DNA from 4 places in the Paenibacillus sp. P5_B5 genome. Region 2 is predicted to be linked to each of the others. Evidence: riboswitches for the same ligand, from Rfam matches in the RefSeq annotation. Region 2 holds a riboswitch; each other region holds the start of a gene.
The links. A riboswitch is a leader RNA that binds a small molecule or an ion and turns the genes downstream of it on or off. The one in region 2 is predicted to bind cyclic di-AMP.

Region 1 (4,844 bases), on a different contig from region 2:
AAATCTGAATTTTTCGTGACGTATACATACTACAGCTTAATCGCTTATAATGGAAGTGCAGTTTTATTATAATTATTTATAACTTTTTTGCATAAGTAGTAAAGGAGACGGTCACATTTGGATCATTGGTTCGCATTCACTAAAATTGTTGAACTTTCATCATTAAATAAAGCCTCTCGCGTACTGAACATTTCGCAACCTGCTCTATCCAGACAAATCATGAAACTAGAAGAAGAACTGGACGTTAAGCTATTTTCGCGCAAAGGAAAAAGGCTCGAGCTTACCCGAGCAGGTGAAATCTGTTACGAACATGCTGTAGAGATAAACGCAAAGCAAGATACATTAATGCGAAATTTGAAACAATTCAAGAAAGTAGACAAGCACACTTCCTTCACAATTGGCGCGTCACTTACGACCCTTCAGGCGACTTTACCAGATTTATTGTCCGCTTATTTGAATGAATTTCCATTGGTAGATGTGAAAGCATCGACAGGCAAGACGCACGAAATCGTATCGATGGTCAAAGAAAAGAAAGTCGACATTGGACTCGTTGCATCTTCTATTGAAGTAAATGGACTCATTTGCGAACCGTTATTCGAAGACCATCTCTGCTTAATCTTACCGGCCATGCATCCCTATATAAATAAATCTGCACATACAGTTGATGATCTTCAAGGGTTACCTTTGATTTTGTTCTCTCGGGGTACTTGGTATCGGGTGCTAACGGATGAATGGTTTCAGCAATACGGAATTCAGCCTAATATCAAAATGGAGATTGACTCATTCGAGGCTATTATCCGTCTAGTCTCTTCCTGCAAAACGGCAACTCTACTTCCGCTGTCCTATGTCCGCGCACATCTGGAGGAGAATAATGGTCTCATTATTTGCCACGTTCCTGAGCTCGAAGCTACTACAAGAACAACCTCACTAATCTTCTCGCGTGAAGCGCAAGAGAATGAGGCTGTAAACTCGTTTATTCAAACAGCGAGAGCTTATTTTGCAACACGTACATAAGAAGAAACACTTTCACCCTCAAGCTCCACATTAAAGTGGAGTCTTTCTAAGGGCGATCAATGTCATTTTCAAATTTCTCCATACCTTCATTCTTCCCTATTACGACCATCAGATCGCCTTCCTCAAGGATATCCTCGGCAGCTGGTGCCACTATGACCCCACCTTTTTTATTAATCGCTACAATGGAGCATCCATATTTAGAACGTGGGTTCAGAACATGTAGGGAATGTCCATTTAGCTTTTTGGGAACGGCTAATTCCGCAATCGTATAATCGTCTGACAACTCGATATAATCTAGTAAGCTTGGAGAAACAAGCTGATGCGCAACACGAATGCCCATATCTCGCTCAGGATAGATTACACGATCGACTCCAATTTTCTCTAATACTTTACCGTGCAGCTCTGTCAACGCTTTCGCAACTACTTTGGTTACTCCGGAATCCTTAAGTACGATTGTCGTAAGTATACTTGCTTGGATATCATTGCCGATCGCTACAACCACACAGTCAAAATTACGGATTCCAAGTGATCGAAGAACCTCTTCATCCGTGCAATCTGCAACAACAGTATGAGTTAGTACATTGCTCATCTCGTTAACTCTCTCTTCATTAACATCGATACCAAGCACTTCGTATCCGAGCTTAATAAGTTCGCGAGACAATGATGAACCAAAGCGCCCTAAGCCAATTACGGCATATTGTTTATCAACCATTTGTTTTCTCTTCAATCCTTTCATAATACATACCAAATTATTAAGTTCCAAATTATAATGTTAACCAATCGTTATTTTACCTTCTTAACCTATTGTAACTTTACCCTCAGGATATCGAAATAGTTCTCTTTCAGTTTTAGGCCCGACTGCAATAGCAAGTGTAAGTGGCCCTAGTCGACCGACAAACATGGTAAGTAAAATCAATATTTTCCCAATAAGAGTTAAATCAGGTGTCAGTCCCATTGTTAGTCCAACAGTTCCAAATGCTGAAGTAACTTCAAACAAAATTTCTAGAAATGCGCTATCTTCCGTCGCAGAGAGTGCCATTGATACGAAGACAACAAGACCGAGTGCGAATATAGTTAAGGTAATAGATTTCAGAATGCGATCCTTAGCTAGACGATAACGAAAGAGGACAATATCTTCTTTACCGCGGATCATAGAAATGACAGCACCCACCATCACGGTGAAAGTTGTTGTCTTAATCCCTCCACCAGTAGAACCCGGAGATGCACCAATGAACATCAGAATAATGATAAAGAATTGTGTTGCTTGTCTTAACGCACCAATATCAACCGTGTTAGCTCCCGCCGTTCGAGGAGTTACCGATTGAAAGAATGAAGCTAATATTTTACCGCCTGTATCAAGCGATCCAAACGTCTTCGTATTCGAGTATTCGAATATAAAAATAACAATTGCACCAAATGCGATTAAGAATCCAGTGGTTGTTAAAACAACCTTAGTATGTAGGGAGAACTTCCGGAATGATCGATTCTCAACTACGTCAGCCATAACAATAAAACCAATACCACCTAGTATAATCAGACTCATAGCCACTACGTTAACAACGAAATCATTCGAGTACTTCGTTAATGAGGAGAACTGTCCCGAGACTCCTCCAAATAAATCGAACCCCGCATTATTGAACATTGAAATCGCATGAAAAATGCCATAGTAAATTCCTTTGGCTATTCCTAAATCGAATGACCAACGAATCGAAAAGATAACGGCTGCTACCCCTTCTATCATAAGCGAGTATATCAATAGCTTGCGAAACAATCGCACGATGCCTTCCATAGAACCTGCATTGACTGCTTCTTTAAGCAGCAATCGTTCTCGAAGCGAGATTTTCTTGCGTAGCATGAGTGCATACATCGTTGCAAAGCTCATAAAACCTAATCCGCCAATTTGAATAAGACAGATAATGACGACTTGCCCAAACATCGTGAACGAGGTTCCTGTATCTACCACTACTAACCCTGTCACACAGGTTGCTGAGGTAGCCGTAAACAACGCATCGATAAAACTTAATGATTGACCATTTGCTGATGCAATCGGTAGTGCTAGTAAACACGCCCCAATTAGAATAATTAAAGCAAAACCAATAACTAAAATTTGAGACGGTGATAATCTACGAATCTTGCGCTTAACTTTCATATATCCCCCTACAATAAGAAGTGAAACTAATAAACTCTTACCCAAAAACAAAAAAAAGACACCTGAAACTAGTGTCAACGTATAGTTAACTGACACATAGCCTACGAGGTTAGCTGACGGATTCGGACGGCAGTTACGCCCTAATTGATAGACTGATCACCTTTATGGATCAATCTAACAAAATTCACCCCTAATATTGGTTCCCCCGTTTTCTCTTCTAGAAATTCGGCTTTTTATTCAATTGATTTGAATTATATCGCTTGGTTCATAGGTTTACAATAGCTTGATTCACTGAAATCAGGCGATATGAACAGATTCAACTTGTTTTATAGAGTAAAGTAAAGCTATATCCTTGTATATCTCATTATATTTGCTATTTGCTTGCGTTATCTAATCTGTCTGAAAGCTTTATTGAATTTATTGTTCCGTATTTTCCTTAGGTTCATTCAATGCATCCAGAATTTGTTTAGCTAGCTTATCTCCAATCCCAATTTCATGAAAATCATCTACACTTGCTTCTTTCATTTTTTTGACTGAACCAAAATGCAAGAGCAGCTTCTTACGACGTTTCTCTCCGATCCCTGGAATCGCATCAAGCTGAGAGGATACCATTGATTTCGATCGTGTTTGTCTATGAAATGTAATTGCAAAGCGATGGACTTCATCCTGAATTCGCTGTAAGAGATAGAATTCTTGGGAATCTCTAGGTAGCTGAACTACTTTTACAGGATCTCCAATTAACAGCTGGGAGGTCTTATGCTTCTCATCCTTCTTAAGTCCGCATACAGGAATGTATAGGCCTAACTCATTCTCAAGTATATCTAGCGCAGCTGACATTTGACCCTTACCACCGTCAACAATAATTAAATCGGGCAGCGTCAAATTCTCTTTAAGCGCACGTTCATATCTGCGTCTAATAACCTCGCGCATGGATTCATAGTCATCTGGTCCCTGCACTGTGCGAATTTTATATTTGCGATATTGTTTACGGTCTGGCTTCCCGTCGGTGAATACAACCATTGCAGATACTGCATCTGTTCCTTGAATATTGGAGTTATCAAAGGCTTCAATTCTTCCGACATGGTTAATTCCTAACCAGCTTCCAAGTCCTGATGTTGCTCCCAATGTACGCTGCTCATCTCGCTCCAATAATCGGAACTTATCCTGAAGTGCGACTTCAGCATTGCTGGTTGCCATATCAACCATTTGCTTTTTTAGACCCCGCCTCGGGAAGAGTACCTTCACCTTCAGCCAGCTTTCAAGCGAATTCTTGATATCATTCGCATCGGAGGCTGCTGCAACATCATCATTAACAATAGTATTTTCATCAGCATTATTAACATCAGCATCATCAGCGACATCATCATTAACAGCATCATTAACAACAACATTAACACCATTATTAATCTCATTAGCATCAATTACTGTTTCAGGCTCATCCACATTCTTCGATGGAGGCATCGGCAAGAAAATTTCCTTTGGTAAAGCGGGATTCTCACTATAAACCTGCGTCACATACGTAATGAAATCATCGTACTCTTCACCGTAGAATGGGAATAGTGATACATGACGTTCAATCATTTTCCCTTGACGCATGTACTGAATTTGCACACTCATCCAGCCCTTGTCTACGCTATATCCGAAGACATCCCGATCAAGGGTGTCGTTAATCGTAATCTTC
Region 2 (4,844 bases):
CGCTCAAGCCAGCCAAGTAATGCATCTGCGAGCAAGGCTAACACGATCGCACCACCAGCACCAGTAACAATCAATTCGATCTTATTAACCCCAAGACCAGCAACAATTAACTGTCCTAAGCCACCTGCTCCAATAAGTGTAGCGAGTGTCGCCCAGCTGATAATATAAACGGTCGTAATCCGAATACCTGACATAATATAAGGCAGCGCAAGCGGCAATTGAACCTGCAAAATACGTTGTATCGTACTGTAGCCCATGCCCCTCGCTGACTCCAATACACTTGAATCAACTGATTGGAAGCCATCGTACGTATTACGAAGAATTGGCATGATGGAATAGAGGAAGAGCGCCATAATCGCCGGCTTCATCCCGATTCCAAGAAACGGAATAAGAACAGCTAACAAGGCTAAGCTTGGTATCGTCTGTAATAAATTCGCCAAGAAGAATACCACGCTGTTCAACCATTTGAACCTGTTATTATAGACAAGGAGAATTGCGAGTGGGATGGATACAATACAGCCTAGAAGAACAGAAATTGCCGTAATGGTTAAATGCTCCTGTAATGCCGTAAAAATATCTCCACTTCGCTCTGAAAAGAAAGTTAGTAAATCGTTCATCATTTAGCCTCCTCTCCGAGGCTCAACGCATACTGATCAATTAGAGCTGGGTAAACCTCATTCAGATGGCTGACAATACTACCTCTGGTTAGTAGTCCAACCAATCTGCCCGTGTCATCAACAACTGCAAGGTTCGATAACCGATGATTAGTCATCATCTCGACAGCTTCAGGCAAAATAGTTCCAGGAGACACCTGATAGGCAATCAGACGCATCACATCCTGTACCGTCTTGTCTTCCCCACCGAATTCATGCAGCACACGATAAATGGATACAATCCCAAGCAGCTTACGATAACGATCGACTACAAATAAGCTGTCCACCTTACGAGCCTCCATCATCTTAATTGCTTCTGCTAAACCACGATTCGGGTAGGTTGTTGCTGGCTGTGTCACCATCACATCATCCACAGTCGATACGCGCATAGGCTCTCCGAGCTGTGTTGACTCCACATTCTTCTGTCCGATGAATGTACGCACAAAATCATTCGCTGGATAACGTAAGATTGTTTCTGGTGTGCCAGCCTGTATAATTTCTCCATCCTTCATCAGTACGATGGTATCGGCGATTTTAATAGCCTCATTCATATCATGCGTAACGAAGATAATCGTCTTCTGCAAGTCCTGCTGTAGACGAATTAATTCATCTTGAAGCTGTTCACGACTAATCGGATCAAGTGCGCTGAAGGGCTCATCCATCAGAATAATATCAGGATCCGCTGCTAATGCTCGGATAACACCAATCCTCTGCTGTTGACCACCACTTAACTCTGAGGGATAACGATGACTATAAACTTCAGGTTCTAGATTAACCATCTCCATCAGTTCATTCACACGCTGATCAATTTTGCTCTGCTCCCACTTCAATAAGTGAGGAACTACCGCAACATTCTTTGCAATTGTCATATGTGGAAATAACCCTACGTTCTGAATCACGTAACCTACTTTACGTCTAAGCTCAACCGGGTTCTTCTCTGAAATATCCTCACCATTAATCAGCACTTTACCGCTCGAGGCTGTAATGAGCCGATTAATATGCTTCATTGTCGTTGACTTTCCACAACCACTCGGACCAATAATAACCGTAAGCTCACCCTTCTTAATCGTCAGATTAATGTCTTTGAGCGCTTGAAAACCATCATCATATACTTTATTGACATGTTGAAATTCAATCACATTTATTTCCCCCTATCCAAATATATAGAAAAAGACCCCAACACAAAAAAAACGACTAATGAGTCATTTTGATGTGAATTAGGGTCATTTAAAAACACAGCCTGAACAATATTAATTGTGTATCACTGCAAAAAACCCGAATATAAATTCGGGTCATGGTTGTTCAATATAAAAATATGACCCATCTTCTGCAAACGAGGTTAGCTGACGGACTCGGAATAGATGGTTTCCTACGCATGACTGCGATTCGCCCCAGAAATGGTTCCCCCGCTCCCTAAATTAGGAACTAAGCGTACCTTAATGTTATTAGAATATCCCAATTATGTCAACTCTACTATCAAATGTCTTAAAAATAGCCATTTTATGTATACCATTGGTATCAACGTTTATCATTAAATTTTGGCCAATAACGTTTGTTACTAATTTCCAAGCAGGATTAAAACAATATGACACGCTATTGGCGCGAATAATGGTAAAATAGAATAGATGCCTTACCAACCAATCCTAAGATAAAGAAGGGACTATCATGATTATTCTAAAGACGAAGCAAGAAATCGAGGACATGCGAGTTTCAGGGAAATTATTGGCTCAGTGTCATCAGGAATTGAAGAGCAAGATCAAGCCAGGTGTTACTACACTTGAAATAGATCAATTTGTTGAGAATTTCTTACGAAAACATGGAGCTACACCCGAACAAAAAGGATACCATGGATTCCCATTTGCAACCTGCGCATCCGTTAACGATGTAATCTGCCATGGATTTCCAAAGAATGAACCCTTAAAAGAAGGAGACATTGTAACAATTGACATGGTCGTCAATCTCAATGGTGCATTGTCCGATTCCGCGTGGAGCTACCGAGTAGGCGAAGTATCCGAACAAGCAGATAAGCTGCTAACTGTGACTGAAAAAAGTCTCTTTCTTGGCATTGAACAAGCGGTTGTTGGCAACCGAATTGGCGATATTGGCCATGCTATTCAGCAATATGCCGAGGCGAATGGCTTCTCCGTAGTTCGTCACTTTATTGGGCATGGAATAGGCAAAACCATGCACGAGGATCCGCAGGTACCTCACTACGGTTCCCCAGGTAAAGGCGTACGTCTTAAAGCTGGTATGGTAATTACAATTGAGCCGATGCTCAACACAGGCTCTTATCAAATCAAGATGGATAGCGATGGTTGGACCGCAAGAACTATCGATGGCGGTCTATCCGCCCAGTATGAGCATACACTTGCCATTACGGATGATGGTCCTATTATTTTGACACAGCTATAATCAGGAGTAGTTAATGAAAATGACCGGAAGAACCCTCAGGTTCGATCCGGTCATTCTTGTTAAGAGAGCGTTGTAAGGGAGAGAATAAGTAATATTAGTCTAAGTAACCAGCAATCCCCTGTTTGATCAGGTAGTCCATTTCTGCATCCAGAATGGCTTCAACCGTAATTTCGTCTAGCTTCACTTCTCGCTGACCCATAATATAATCCACAAGATCATCACTATCGATGTCCACTTCACCTTTAGCATCTGCCTTCGCGTTATCCATAAATACCTGCTCATGCTTGAGGACAAGCTTAATGTTATGTGAATCCGCCTTCGTTTTATCTGCTATGTACTGCAAGAGCTCTTGCTCGTTTAACTTCTCGCTCATGATTGTCATCTCCTAAATGTATTGATGTTGCCATTGTAACATAAGGCTTCCAAAATACGATGATTAGAATTCAATTTATAGGCTCAGCCCCAAAACCAGTGGTTAAAGATTGTCAGTGCCCATAAATGACCGCTGCGTTAACGGATTATCCTTACGATCGCTGTTGCCCCCAGATTTCTTGATCATATACCGCTTAGAGCGGTAGAAATCCGGTGGCAAAGGCGAACGCTTCGCTTCTTCAGGACAATTCCGTTCCCTCCGCTACGATCTACGTTTAGCTTTTTCTAGCAAGCACTGATTATGACTTAGAGCCCAATTTATTACCAGAAATTGTCTTTCATACAAACTTGTTAACAGGTAAATAGTTAGGTATACTAATATAGTATAAATTTAAATATTAAAGTTTATAACAACATAATTTAAGGAGGTTATCATGGAAGCCGGCAGCAGTCAAGGCCAACAACTCTTAAATGTTATGGCCAAACTTAAACAATTGCATGCTAAAACAGGCTTAAATGAGCAGATCCCTAGGGGAGAGTTTCAAATGCTGCATGTCATTTGGCACGCAATGCAAAAACAAGCCAGCGAATTGGAAGAGCAACATACTCCTCCAGGTATTAAAGTATCCGAGCTCAGTGAGCTTCTCAAAATCAGTCCTCCTTCTGTCTCCCAAATGGTCAATTTACTCGAGAACAAAGACCTCGTCGAGCGAATCAATACCAAGAATGACCGACGGGTCGTTTACATTCGGTTAACAGATCAAGGGAAATCGGTTTTAGAAGATGTCACCAAAAATTTTCTGCTTTTTACAGACGAAATCGTTCATCGATTAGGTACGGAAGAAGCCGATCACTTGATTAGACTGATTGATCGGTTATATGAAATCATTGGTGATATAAGAGCGGAGAAAGAGAATGCTAAGTAAACCAACTCAATTGTCACATTACTTAGGTGAAAGGAAGGAAGCTATCCCTGTATGAGAAAATTAATTAAGTATCTAAAACCTTTTACAGTGACATTGATTATATCGATTGCACTGCTATTCGGGCAAGCTATGGCAGACCTCAATTTGCCAAACTATATGTCCGACATCGTCAACACAGGTATTCAGCAGAACGGAATTGAGACTGCCGTGCCTGAAGCCGTTAGTCAGAATGGCTTCGCCTTAATGAAGACCTTCATGACAGATGAAGATAAAGCTACTGTTGATAACAATTATGAACTTGTATCCGCAGGTGACAAAGCCTATACGGATCAATATCCACTTGCTGAAACAGAGCCTATATATATTCTCAAATCATCAGATAAACAGACGATTGAGGAATTAACGCCTATCTTCGGTCAAGCCGCTGGGACGTTCATTAATGTTTCCAAAGAGATGGCTGCTCAGTCGGGTGGACAATCCA
Region 3 (4,844 bases), on a different contig from region 2:
GTGCAACAACTTTGCCAGCAACCTTAGCCAAAGGCTGTGTAAGTGCACCAATTCCTGGGCCAATCTCAAGTACGGCCTTCTCCTTAGTTAACTCTGCTGCTGACACAATTTTACGTAAGATGTTAACGTCCGTTAAAAAGTTCTGTCCCAAGCTCTTCTTAAGTACAAGTCTATGCTTCTTTAGCACACTATTGGTATGTTTAGGACTTCCAATATCCTGTTCGACCTGAAATTCTTCTCCGATAAGTTCTTTATCCATTTACTACCCTCTTCGATCCAGCTGTTCAACGGCTGCTTCAAATTCCTCACGGGATATCTGAAAGGCCGTACAACGCTTATAAAATTGTTTACCATTACAATAGCCAATACCGAGTATATTACCCACTTCAAGCCTTCTAGCTGCAGCCTGTGGATGATTGAGCATTCCCGTCTGTATGAGATCCTCTATTCTTAACTCTGCAACCGCTCCATCGAATTCCGTCTTCACATTCGCTAAAGCATTTCGGATTGCTTCAGGAGAAGCGTTCTCTACACCTATGTCATCTTTACGTAATGCTTGTTCTTGCGTTAAGAAAGCATGTTTACAGCCAGGCACTTTAGCCGAGATTATTTTGCGAATACGTTCACCTGCATGATCGGGATCTGTAAATACAATAACCCCTCGTCGCTCCTGTGCAAGGGCAATTCTCTGCAGCACTTTGCGATTGATAGCAGAACCTCCGGTTTCGATTGTCTCTGCCTCTACGGCTCGTTTAATGGCTGTCGTATCATCCTTACCTTCTACCACAATAATTTCTTTGATCATTTACACCCATCCGCCTCCCAAATTTCCGGTAACGGAAATACAAAGCTCCATTTATTTCTGACCAACATTGAAAAGAGAAGGGGTTATCCCCTTCTCCGTAAGTTAAATCTATTTTATCATATTGTTCAACAGTTTGCCCATAAGCATCCGCATTAATCTACAATTGGTTTCTTAGGTCCAATCACATAAACGGTATAACCACGTTTGCGACCAAAACGATTCACATGATTCTCATCTTCATAGTAAATATCAATAATTTTACCTTTGATTGCGCCGCCAGTATCTTCTGCACGACGGAATCCGATACCATCAATATATACCCACCAGCCAAGCGGGATCACTTTAGGGTCCACAGCGATTGTACGACCTTCAGTTACTTTAGCACCAGAGGCTGTAATACCATACTGAGGATCATCCTTAGCCTTACCTCCACCAGCAGCTGTATAGGCGGTCAATTGTACATTATTGAGTATTTCCTTGTACGAGAATGAAAGATCGTCTTTGGACAAGTGTTTATCCACTTTATCCTGAACCGATAGCGTAACGACGTCCTTCTTGGTGCCGATCGCAACAACTTTATTCACACTTGGCGCTTTGACCGTCGCTTCAAGCAAGTTCTCTTCAACGAGTACCCCATCTTCAAATACCTTCTCGATTTGTTTAACAAGTAAGCCTTCTTTACCAGCTTGCACAATTTCCTGCTTGCCTTTAGCGAGCTTAGCATCGTCTTGTTTAACCGTTTGGAATGGTATTTCTTCCGTTACATCCTGTGCGACTTTCTCAACACGAACAAGTTTTATTTGGTCGTTAGGTGTAAGCTCTGTACTTAATTGTGGAATCACTTTATCATTGTGATCTATCTTAATTTGATATTGCTGTAGCGCTGCAGCTACTGTTTTGGCAGTTGTATATTTAACCTCTGTCTTACCGTCAGCCGTTAATTGAATAGGTATTGCATGATTGACTACGATTCGATCCCCGTGTTTAATTTTGGAATCTAGCGGCACATTAATTTCATCATACGTACCCATCGTTATAGCTTGTTCATCCAGCAGGCGATTTAGTTCCCATTGTTTTGTTTCAACAACAGTTTCTTGACCATTTACTACTACGAATACACGCTTAGAAGCGGTTCCGTACATCAGCACCATAAACATCATAATAATTACGCATGTAAAAATTGCAGGTATGATGACATATCGCAAATTTTCATGCTTCCATCGCATTGCGAAGGTTGTGCTGGATGATCGCTCTACATGGGTCTCTTCTTCTGAGATCAATCCCATTTCTTCGGTCCTCCTGTCAAAGCCTCGCCGCCTTAATGTTATACATAAATGTGTTTGACGCGACTTAGTAATTTATACAGTCGTTCGGTCACCAATAACCAGTATTAAATTTAATGCAACAAAAAAAGACCTGGAGAAGAGAGAATGCTTCTCGTGGTCTTTAGCATAGCTAAATAATAAAAGACCTGACGACAATTCCCTATCTCTTACGCTTACGAGGTTAGCTGACGGGTTCGGGCATGAGAATTGCCCTACTTTGGATGTAAATCATAATGACGATGATCATGCTTACATTCCAAAGACTCACCCCAATTACTCCTGCATCAATCAACGCCGAAATTACTACTTGTATATCTCGGCCTCTGTTCTTTACAGCGGTTCCCCCGTTCCCCAAAAATGAAGACTCAGCGAATTGAAATTGGTGATCCTATTTACTTGTATGTTGAAATAGTACGATGATACTCGACTAGCTGTAAAGGGTGATTCAATCGCAAATAAGCTTAAATTCAGGAATTTTTTTCACATTAGCGGTGATTTTTCAGTTGTCTTCCATGTTTTTCTTATTATAACTCAATTTTTTGCCATTTTTAATGGATAATGTTACTATTTTATGAGAATAGAGATGTTTTTTTAGATAAAATTAATGGATAATGCATCCTAAATTTATCAAAATATCACAAAATTAAAGCAGGTGGAGAATTTGAATCACATCCTACAAATCGAACAATTGTTCGGCGGATACTTACCAAAAAAGCCGGTACTTAAGAACGTTAATATTTCGCTAGGTAAAGGAGAAATGGTAGGACTAATTGGACTCAATGGAGCTGGGAAAAGTACCACAATTAAGCATATTCTTGGGCTCATGCTGCCCAAACAAGGAAAAATAACCATTAATAATTTACAGCTCAGCGACGATCTGCAATCTTACCGGTCATCTTATGCTTATGTCCCTGAAAATCCCGAGCTTTATAATGAATTGACAGTTCGCGAACATCTAGAGTTAACAGCTATGGCTTATGGGATTTCCAAAGAGGATTATGCAAGGCGTTCAGAGCAATTATTGACTGAATTTAGAATGCAGGAGAAGGCAGACCATTTCCCATCACAGCTTTCTAAAGGTATGAAGCAAAAAGTAATGATCATGAATGCATTTCTTGTAGAACCACCGCTTTATATTATTGATGAGCCATTTCTCGGGCTTGATCCACTAGCTATGCGCTCCTTGCTCGAAACAATGTCGAACTTCAAACAGAATGGTGCGTCTTTTCTTATATCCTCTCATATTCTTGCAACAATTGAGAAATATTGTGACCGATTCGTCATTCTTCATTACGGACAAGTTATCGCACAAGGAACGCTGAACGAACTCAAAATAGGACTCGGCATTGAACCACAATCAGAGACATCGCTCGACGATTTATTCTATATGTATGTGACAAGAGAAGACAAACGGGACCGCTAAGGTAAGAGGGTGAAACAATGAATAATGACCAACCAAGAAATCAAAATATAGCAAATTCTGAGGTCACACAAATTTGGAAGAAAAGAAGGCAATCTTTTAATAAAGAAGCGCTTGGTTACTGGCTTTATGTGCTGAGAAGTAATTTTGTTGGATATGTGTTTCTTCTATTAATAGGTGGTATTTATTATTATGTAAAAGTGCTGGACGAATTGCCTCGTGACTACCCTTATTGGTGGGTTGCAATGCTCGTGCTTGTCCCCCTGTTAGCTATGGGTTCGATTCGCACTTTTTTGGTTCAGCCAGACCGCATGTTTCTCCTGCCACTTGAAGGTCACTTGAATGGTTATTTCCAAGCTGCTATTAAACATACCATGCTGGTGCATGCTTGTATCACAACTTTCGGCCTACTCGTAATTTGGCCATTATATCTTCACTGTGAAGGAACAGAAGCACAACCCCTATGGCTTGTTCTCGGCTTAATTTGGCTCACCAAATGGGCTGCACTACTAGCTAATTGGCAAGAAAGTAGAATGGTCAGCAAACAGTCCCGTATGATCTCTGTTCTTTTTCGCTGGAGCATTGCCCTTGCTATTGTCCCTCTCGCATTGATCAACGGTGTAATGTGGGCCGCTTTGCTCCTCTTATTAGCAATTATATTATGGATCATTATCATACGAATGGTTCCTAAACATACTACTGGCTGGGAAATACTCATTGAACGCGAACAAGCCACTCGCAGACGATACTATCGCTTTTTTGCAATGTTCGTAGATGTAACTCCGTTACCTGTAACCGTTCGAAGGAGAGGTCTAGCATCACTTGTAACGAGACTCTACAAATTTAATGCTTCCAATACACACTTATATCTCTTTACGAAAACATGGTTTCGCACTGATTTGTTCAGCATGTTTGCACGTACGACACTCGTTACACTATTCATTACTTTTTTCGTGTCAAGTGACAGCGCACGTGTGATCATTGTATTAATAGGGATTATCATTTCTGCCTTACAACTATCTACTTTGCGTGATGCACATAAATATACCTTTTGGCTTCAGATGTATCCGATCGATCCTGTACAGCAAGTCGGTGGTATATTGCAAATCATGAAATCTGCAATCGCTGCGCAATCACTACTATTCGGGCTTACATTGCTACTTACTGCTTCAAATCTACTCTACGCTACAGTACCTTTAGTAATTATGGGAATCTACATCCTGTATTGCCGCTACATCCTAAAACGTAAATGGATACGTGATCTGACATCATTATAAGAGGCTTTCCCATAAGT
Region 4 (4,844 bases), on a different contig from region 2:
GAAGGACCTCTTTCACTATTTCATAGGGATTGCCAAGTTCATATGAAATTTCTGCCTCAGACTTGCCATTTTGTAACCCAAAGGTAAAATGAGCTTCATATTCATACAATAATTCATTTCTCTCCGAGATGGGAAGTCTTGCTAATTGCTGTTCAAGTATCCCCATATATTGCGCTTTATTCATCTCTCTCCCCATCCTCTAACAAGTTGTTTATCCCAGTCACAAATTGTTTCCATTCTGCAACCATTAAGCTTAAATACCCTTCGCCTAACTCAGTTAACTTATAATACTTACGTGGTGGTCCCTCATTAGACTCTTGTAAATAAGTCGTACAATAGCCTTCCTTAACTAGCCTACGCAGTAGCGGATATAAGGCTCCTTCAGCCACTTCAATATATTTAGAGAGCTGCTGAGCAAGTTCGTAACCATATTGATCCTTCTTGCTAATTAGAACAAGTACACAGAGTTCCAATACACCTTTTTTAAATTGTACAATAACATTCATGACATCCTCCACTTTATCTTACGTTGTTTAGAATTCATAGTACTGAACTATACTCACTACTGTAAAATAAATATATCACACAGTAGTGAACAATGCAAGGTAGTGATTTAATCATAATACTTGACATCCAACATACACAATCATATATTATTGAGTATGTATTGAGAATTATTATCACTAATCTAAGCACATATTGAAATGGAGGATTTTCCTTTTGAAAACAATACAAAGCATTATTAAAGAAAGACGTTCGGTGAGCAAATTTAAAGACCTTCCCTTCTCAACCGATATGATTATAGAATTATTAAATGTGGCTATCTGGGCCCCAAATCATAAGCTTTCAGAGCCTTGGAGATTCATTCTTGTACAAGGGGAAGGAAAGAAGCGATTAGCTAACGCTGTTCTCGATTCTTTCACAGCGGAGAATAAGGAGAAAATTGGCGAGAAGACCTATAACAATTTGGTTAATAACGTTCCTGTTCATCTAGTTGTTGTTGTCAGAGAAGACGAGAATCCTGTACGCAGAGAAGAAGATTATGCAGCTACAGCTAGCCTTATTCAGAATTTCCAACTCGCTGCATGGGAACAAGGTATCGGTATGGTATGGAAAACAAGTGGATACACGAAATCCGCACAATTCCGTGAAGCACTTCAGATCGAAGCTAACGAGCGTGTTGTTGGACTACTCCAAATGGGCTATCCCGAAATGATTCCGCAAGCAAGCTCTCGTATTCCTGCTGAGCAGAAGCTCACGATCATACAAAATTAATTTCTGCTAACTCTAATATAGGTAGATCTCGATCCTTAATGGATAGGATCGGCTTCGCGATTGGCCAATCAATCCCGATAAACTCATCATTCCAAGCTATTCCCCTATCACAATTCGGTGAATAATATTCATCAACCTTGTAGAATACTTGTGTATTGGGAACAAGTGTACAGAAGCCATGAGCAAATCCTTTGGGAATCAACAATTGTCTCTTATTCGCTTCACTAAGAACTACACCTGTCCAATGACCGAATGTTGGTGAGTCTTTGCGTAGATCTACCGCTACATCATAGATGGCGCCTGTTAAGACTCTCACCAGTTTAGTCTGTGCTTTGGGCTTGAGCTGATAATGTAGACCTCTTAGCACACCCGCTTCCTTGGATAAAGAATGGTTGTCCTGAACGAATGCGATGTTAATCCCTGCATCTTGAAACTCTCGTGAATTATAGCTCTCCATAAAGAAGCCACGTGGGTCTTCATAGCTTGCAGGTTCAATGATATATACATCTCGTAATTGTTTTGTTGGAATTATTTGCATACTAAATACACCCGCTTTACCCGTTTATATCACCATATGCGGTGGGTAAGCGGAACATACATAATGAACCGACTCCGTCCACTAATGCAAGACGGAGTCGGTTATTTTATAACTTTTTAACTAGATAATAGTGCGTATGCTCGCCTGCAACACCCTCAATTTGTCCATATACTTCAAACCCTTGTTTTTGATAGAAACCAAGTGCTTGAAAGCTGAGAGTGTCCAATTTAATCATCGAGCATTTCAGTTCCTTCGCTTTATCCTCTGCCATCTGAATCAGCTTAGCACCATAGCCACGCTTCCTCAGTTTCTCATCTAGCCATAGAATTTCAATCGCTAAGACATCCCAGAAATTACGACCTATCATTCCGCCACATACCTGACCACTCTCTTCGTCAAGCACGAAGAAGTTCACTTCTTGATGCTGCTCTCTCAGACGCTCTGAAATATGGTTTCGATTAAATTGTGATAATCCAGTTCTTACTTGCTTTTTGGCTTCTATATTCTCACCGTTGTCCTCTATGATCCGAAACATTGAATCCCCCCCATATCATTCAGCATAATAATCTAACATCTTATATAGATAGTAATTCTACGATAATCGAAAAATTTAATCAATTTATCGATAACCGCCAAAACATATGCTGATATATTCACAAAAAAAAGACTAACGAAAGACATATTTCATGCCTAACGTTAGTCTCTATTGAAATTAACCTATGAACTCTTGTACCCATACACCTTGATAATATCCTACACCTATTTTCGTAAAGTTAGGGTTTAGGATGTTTTCCTTATGACCCGCACTGTTCATCCAGGCTTTCATAACATCCGCTGGAGAACGCTGCCCTTTAGCAATGTTCTCACCCGCTGTGCGATAAGAAATGTTATAAGACTTCATCATATCGAATGGTGAACCGTATCTTGGTGAATTATGATCAAAATAATTATTAGTGTACATATCCTTTGCTTTATCTAGCGCCATATTTGAAAGAGCTGTGTCCATAGTTAGTGGCTTAGCACCAACTTTTGCCCGCTCATCATTAACAAGTTTAACAACCTCTTGTGTAAATTGAGAAGTGCCTGTATCCGGCTTAGTGCCCGTATCTGGTTTAGTACCTGTTCCTGGCTTAGTGCCTGTATCAGGCTTCGTGCCTGTGTCCGGCTTAGTACCTGTACCTGGTTTAGTACCTGTGCCCGGCTTAGTACCGGTACCTGGCTTACCTGTAACCGAATCCTTCCATTGCGGAGGCCATACAATATGAATGTTTCCGAATTCCGGATTTTTAATTTTCGTCTGAAGATCACTATTAATCTTCTTTATGATCTGATTAGCAGACTCATTATCTGGCAACTGACACGAATTATTTGTAGCGGCGGATGCTGCTCCAGCTCCAGCCGACACCATCATAACTAATGCTAGCGAACTTGTTACTGCTACTTTCTTAAAACTCTTTTTCATATCTTACTCTCCTTTGGTAGCCTACGAGGTTAGCTGACGGGTTCGAGATAAAGAGCAATCCTCTACCATATCAAATGGTTTCACCCCACAAAAACAACGGTTCCCCCGCGCTCAATGAGCTTCGACTTGATTGTGGTACTAAACCATAGTAACATCCTCTACCAACTCTTTCATTCCCAAATTAATGGTAGATATGGTTGTATTCAACTAGTTGACGCGATTATTAAAATAATCAAATAATTACTCTATTAAGTCACAAAATTAACATATGTCTGAAAATTATTATTCATTATCAAAAGGTCTTTGTAGGAATTTGTCGAAATACTGGGTGTAAATGGCATTGTTACTGCTATAGCAAGAAGAAACTGGAATAAACTGGAGGAGAACTATATGAGCAAAGATAAATCATTACAACCTACAATAACGATTCGCACCAAACTCCTTACTGCATGTTTAATTCTGTTAATCGTTCCAATAATTATTATCGGAACAATCAGTTATCAATCGTCATCCAAGGAAACAAACACACTTATTGAAAAAAACATTCAAAATAACGTAGCCATGGCACTTGCTCTGATTACCTCATTTGATGAATCCGTAAAGAATGGAACTTTATCTAAAGAAGAAGCACAAGAAAAAGTGAAAACAGCCTTACTTGATTCTAAGCAGGGGGGTATAAGAACGATCAATAAAGATATTGATTTGGGTGAGCACGGGTACTATTACGTACTTGATGATCAAGGTATGCTGCTGGCACATCCAAAGCTAGAAGGTCAAAGCATATGGGACAGAAAAACAAGTGACGGTTTCTACTATATCCAAGACGTTATCGCTAAAGCGAAAAGCGGTGGCGGATTAACCAAATATAACTGGCCTTTACCGAATTCCGAAAAGGAGGCGCTCAAGGTAGTATACAGTGCGTATTACGAGAATTGGGGCTGGATTGTCTCTGCTGGATCCTATATGCAGGATTACAACCAAGGACTCACCAATATCCTTAAGACCCTTCTCATCACACTTGCGAGTTGCTTCTTGGCAGGTCTACTATTTTCCTATTTATTCGCTAGGCATATAGCTAAGCCACTCTCTATTGTAAGTGAACAAACGGTGCAAATCGCAAAAGGTGATCTTACGGGTGACTTCCTACTCATCAAGAATCAGGATGAGCTCGGACAACTCGGAAGAATGTTCTCACTCATGCGTCAGAACATTCTTAAGCTTGTAACAGAAATCAGCACAAGCTCTGATCAAGTATCACAGAAGCTCGGGGCTTTAGCTCAATCAACACATGAAGTAACGGAAGCGAGCAACCATATTTCTTCTTCCGTCCAGCAAATTTCGTTACTCACTCACACACAAGCCAGAAGTGTTGAGGAGAATGCAAATGCAATGGAAGAGATGGCGGCAGCTATCCAGCGGATTTCAGAGACATCTACCATTACACTTGGTGTATCTGAAAGTATGGCTAATGAAGCTGATCAAGGTAGTTTATTTATAGCTGAGACTACAGAGAAAATGACTTCTCTACATGCCACGATCAGTGATTTATCGATCGTTATTGAGCAGCTT

Region 1: linked by a shared signal. The riboswitch ahead of AC1DOK_RS16465 (TrkH family potassium uptake protein) and the one ahead of AC1DOK_RS03915 (betaine/proline/choline family ABC transporter ATP-binding protein) in region 2 are both predicted to bind cyclic di-AMP.
Region 3: linked by a shared signal. The riboswitch ahead of AC1DOK_RS22290 (G5 domain-containing protein) and the one ahead of AC1DOK_RS03915 (betaine/proline/choline family ABC transporter ATP-binding protein) in region 2 are both predicted to bind cyclic di-AMP.
Region 4: linked by a shared signal. The riboswitch ahead of AC1DOK_RS08025 (CAP domain-containing protein) and the one ahead of AC1DOK_RS03915 (betaine/proline/choline family ABC transporter ATP-binding protein) in region 2 are both predicted to bind cyclic di-AMP.

What each region holds. Positions count from the first base shown of each region.
Region 1 covers NZ_JBFULK010000012.1:97,612-102,455, reverse strand. The annotation lists gene AC1DOK_RS16475 (LysR family transcriptional regulator) at 118-1,014, shown strand; gene AC1DOK_RS16470 (potassium channel family protein) at 1,061-1,726, opposite strand; gene AC1DOK_RS16465 (TrkH family potassium uptake protein) at 1,811-3,163, opposite strand; cyclic di-AMP (ydaO/yuaA leader) riboswitch at 3,248-3,404, opposite strand; gene uvrC (excinuclease ABC subunit UvrC) at 3,581-4,844, opposite strand, start outside.
Region 2 covers NZ_JBFULK010000002.1:267,747-272,590, reverse strand. The annotation lists gene AC1DOK_RS03920 (ABC transporter permease) at 1-617, opposite strand, end outside; gene AC1DOK_RS03915 (betaine/proline/choline family ABC transporter ATP-binding protein) at 617-1,792, opposite strand; cyclic di-AMP (ydaO/yuaA leader) riboswitch at 1,967-2,095, opposite strand; gene map (type I methionyl aminopeptidase) at 2,319-3,065, shown strand; gene AC1DOK_RS03905 (hypothetical protein) at 3,160-3,438, opposite strand; gene AC1DOK_RS03900 (MarR family winged helix-turn-helix transcriptional regulator) at 3,872-4,363, shown strand; gene AC1DOK_RS03895 (ABC transporter ATP-binding protein) at 4,415-4,844, shown strand, end outside.
Region 3 covers NZ_JBFULK010000023.1:11,291-16,134, reverse strand. The annotation lists gene rsmA (16S rRNA (adenine(1518)-N(6)/adenine(1519)-N(6))-dimethyltransferase RsmA) at 1-259, opposite strand, end outside; gene rnmV (ribonuclease M5) at 263-805, opposite strand; gene AC1DOK_RS22290 (G5 domain-containing protein) at 958-2,091, opposite strand; cyclic di-AMP (ydaO/yuaA leader) riboswitch at 2,286-2,511, opposite strand; gene AC1DOK_RS22285 (ABC transporter ATP-binding protein) at 2,792-3,553, shown strand; gene AC1DOK_RS22280 (ABC transporter permease) at 3,571-4,827, shown strand.
Region 4 covers NZ_JBFULK010000005.1:44,397-49,240, reverse strand. The annotation lists gene AC1DOK_RS08050 (DUF1700 domain-containing protein) at 1-184, opposite strand, end outside; gene AC1DOK_RS08045 (PadR family transcriptional regulator) at 177-506, opposite strand; gene AC1DOK_RS08040 (nitroreductase family protein) at 721-1,275, shown strand; gene rfbC (dTDP-4-dehydrorhamnose 3,5-epimerase) at 1,262-1,813, opposite strand; gene AC1DOK_RS08030 (GNAT family N-acetyltransferase) at 1,920-2,348, opposite strand; gene AC1DOK_RS08025 (CAP domain-containing protein) at 2,526-3,275, opposite strand; cyclic di-AMP (ydaO/yuaA leader) riboswitch at 3,279-3,412, opposite strand; gene AC1DOK_RS08020 (methyl-accepting chemotaxis protein) at 3,666-4,844, shown strand, end outside.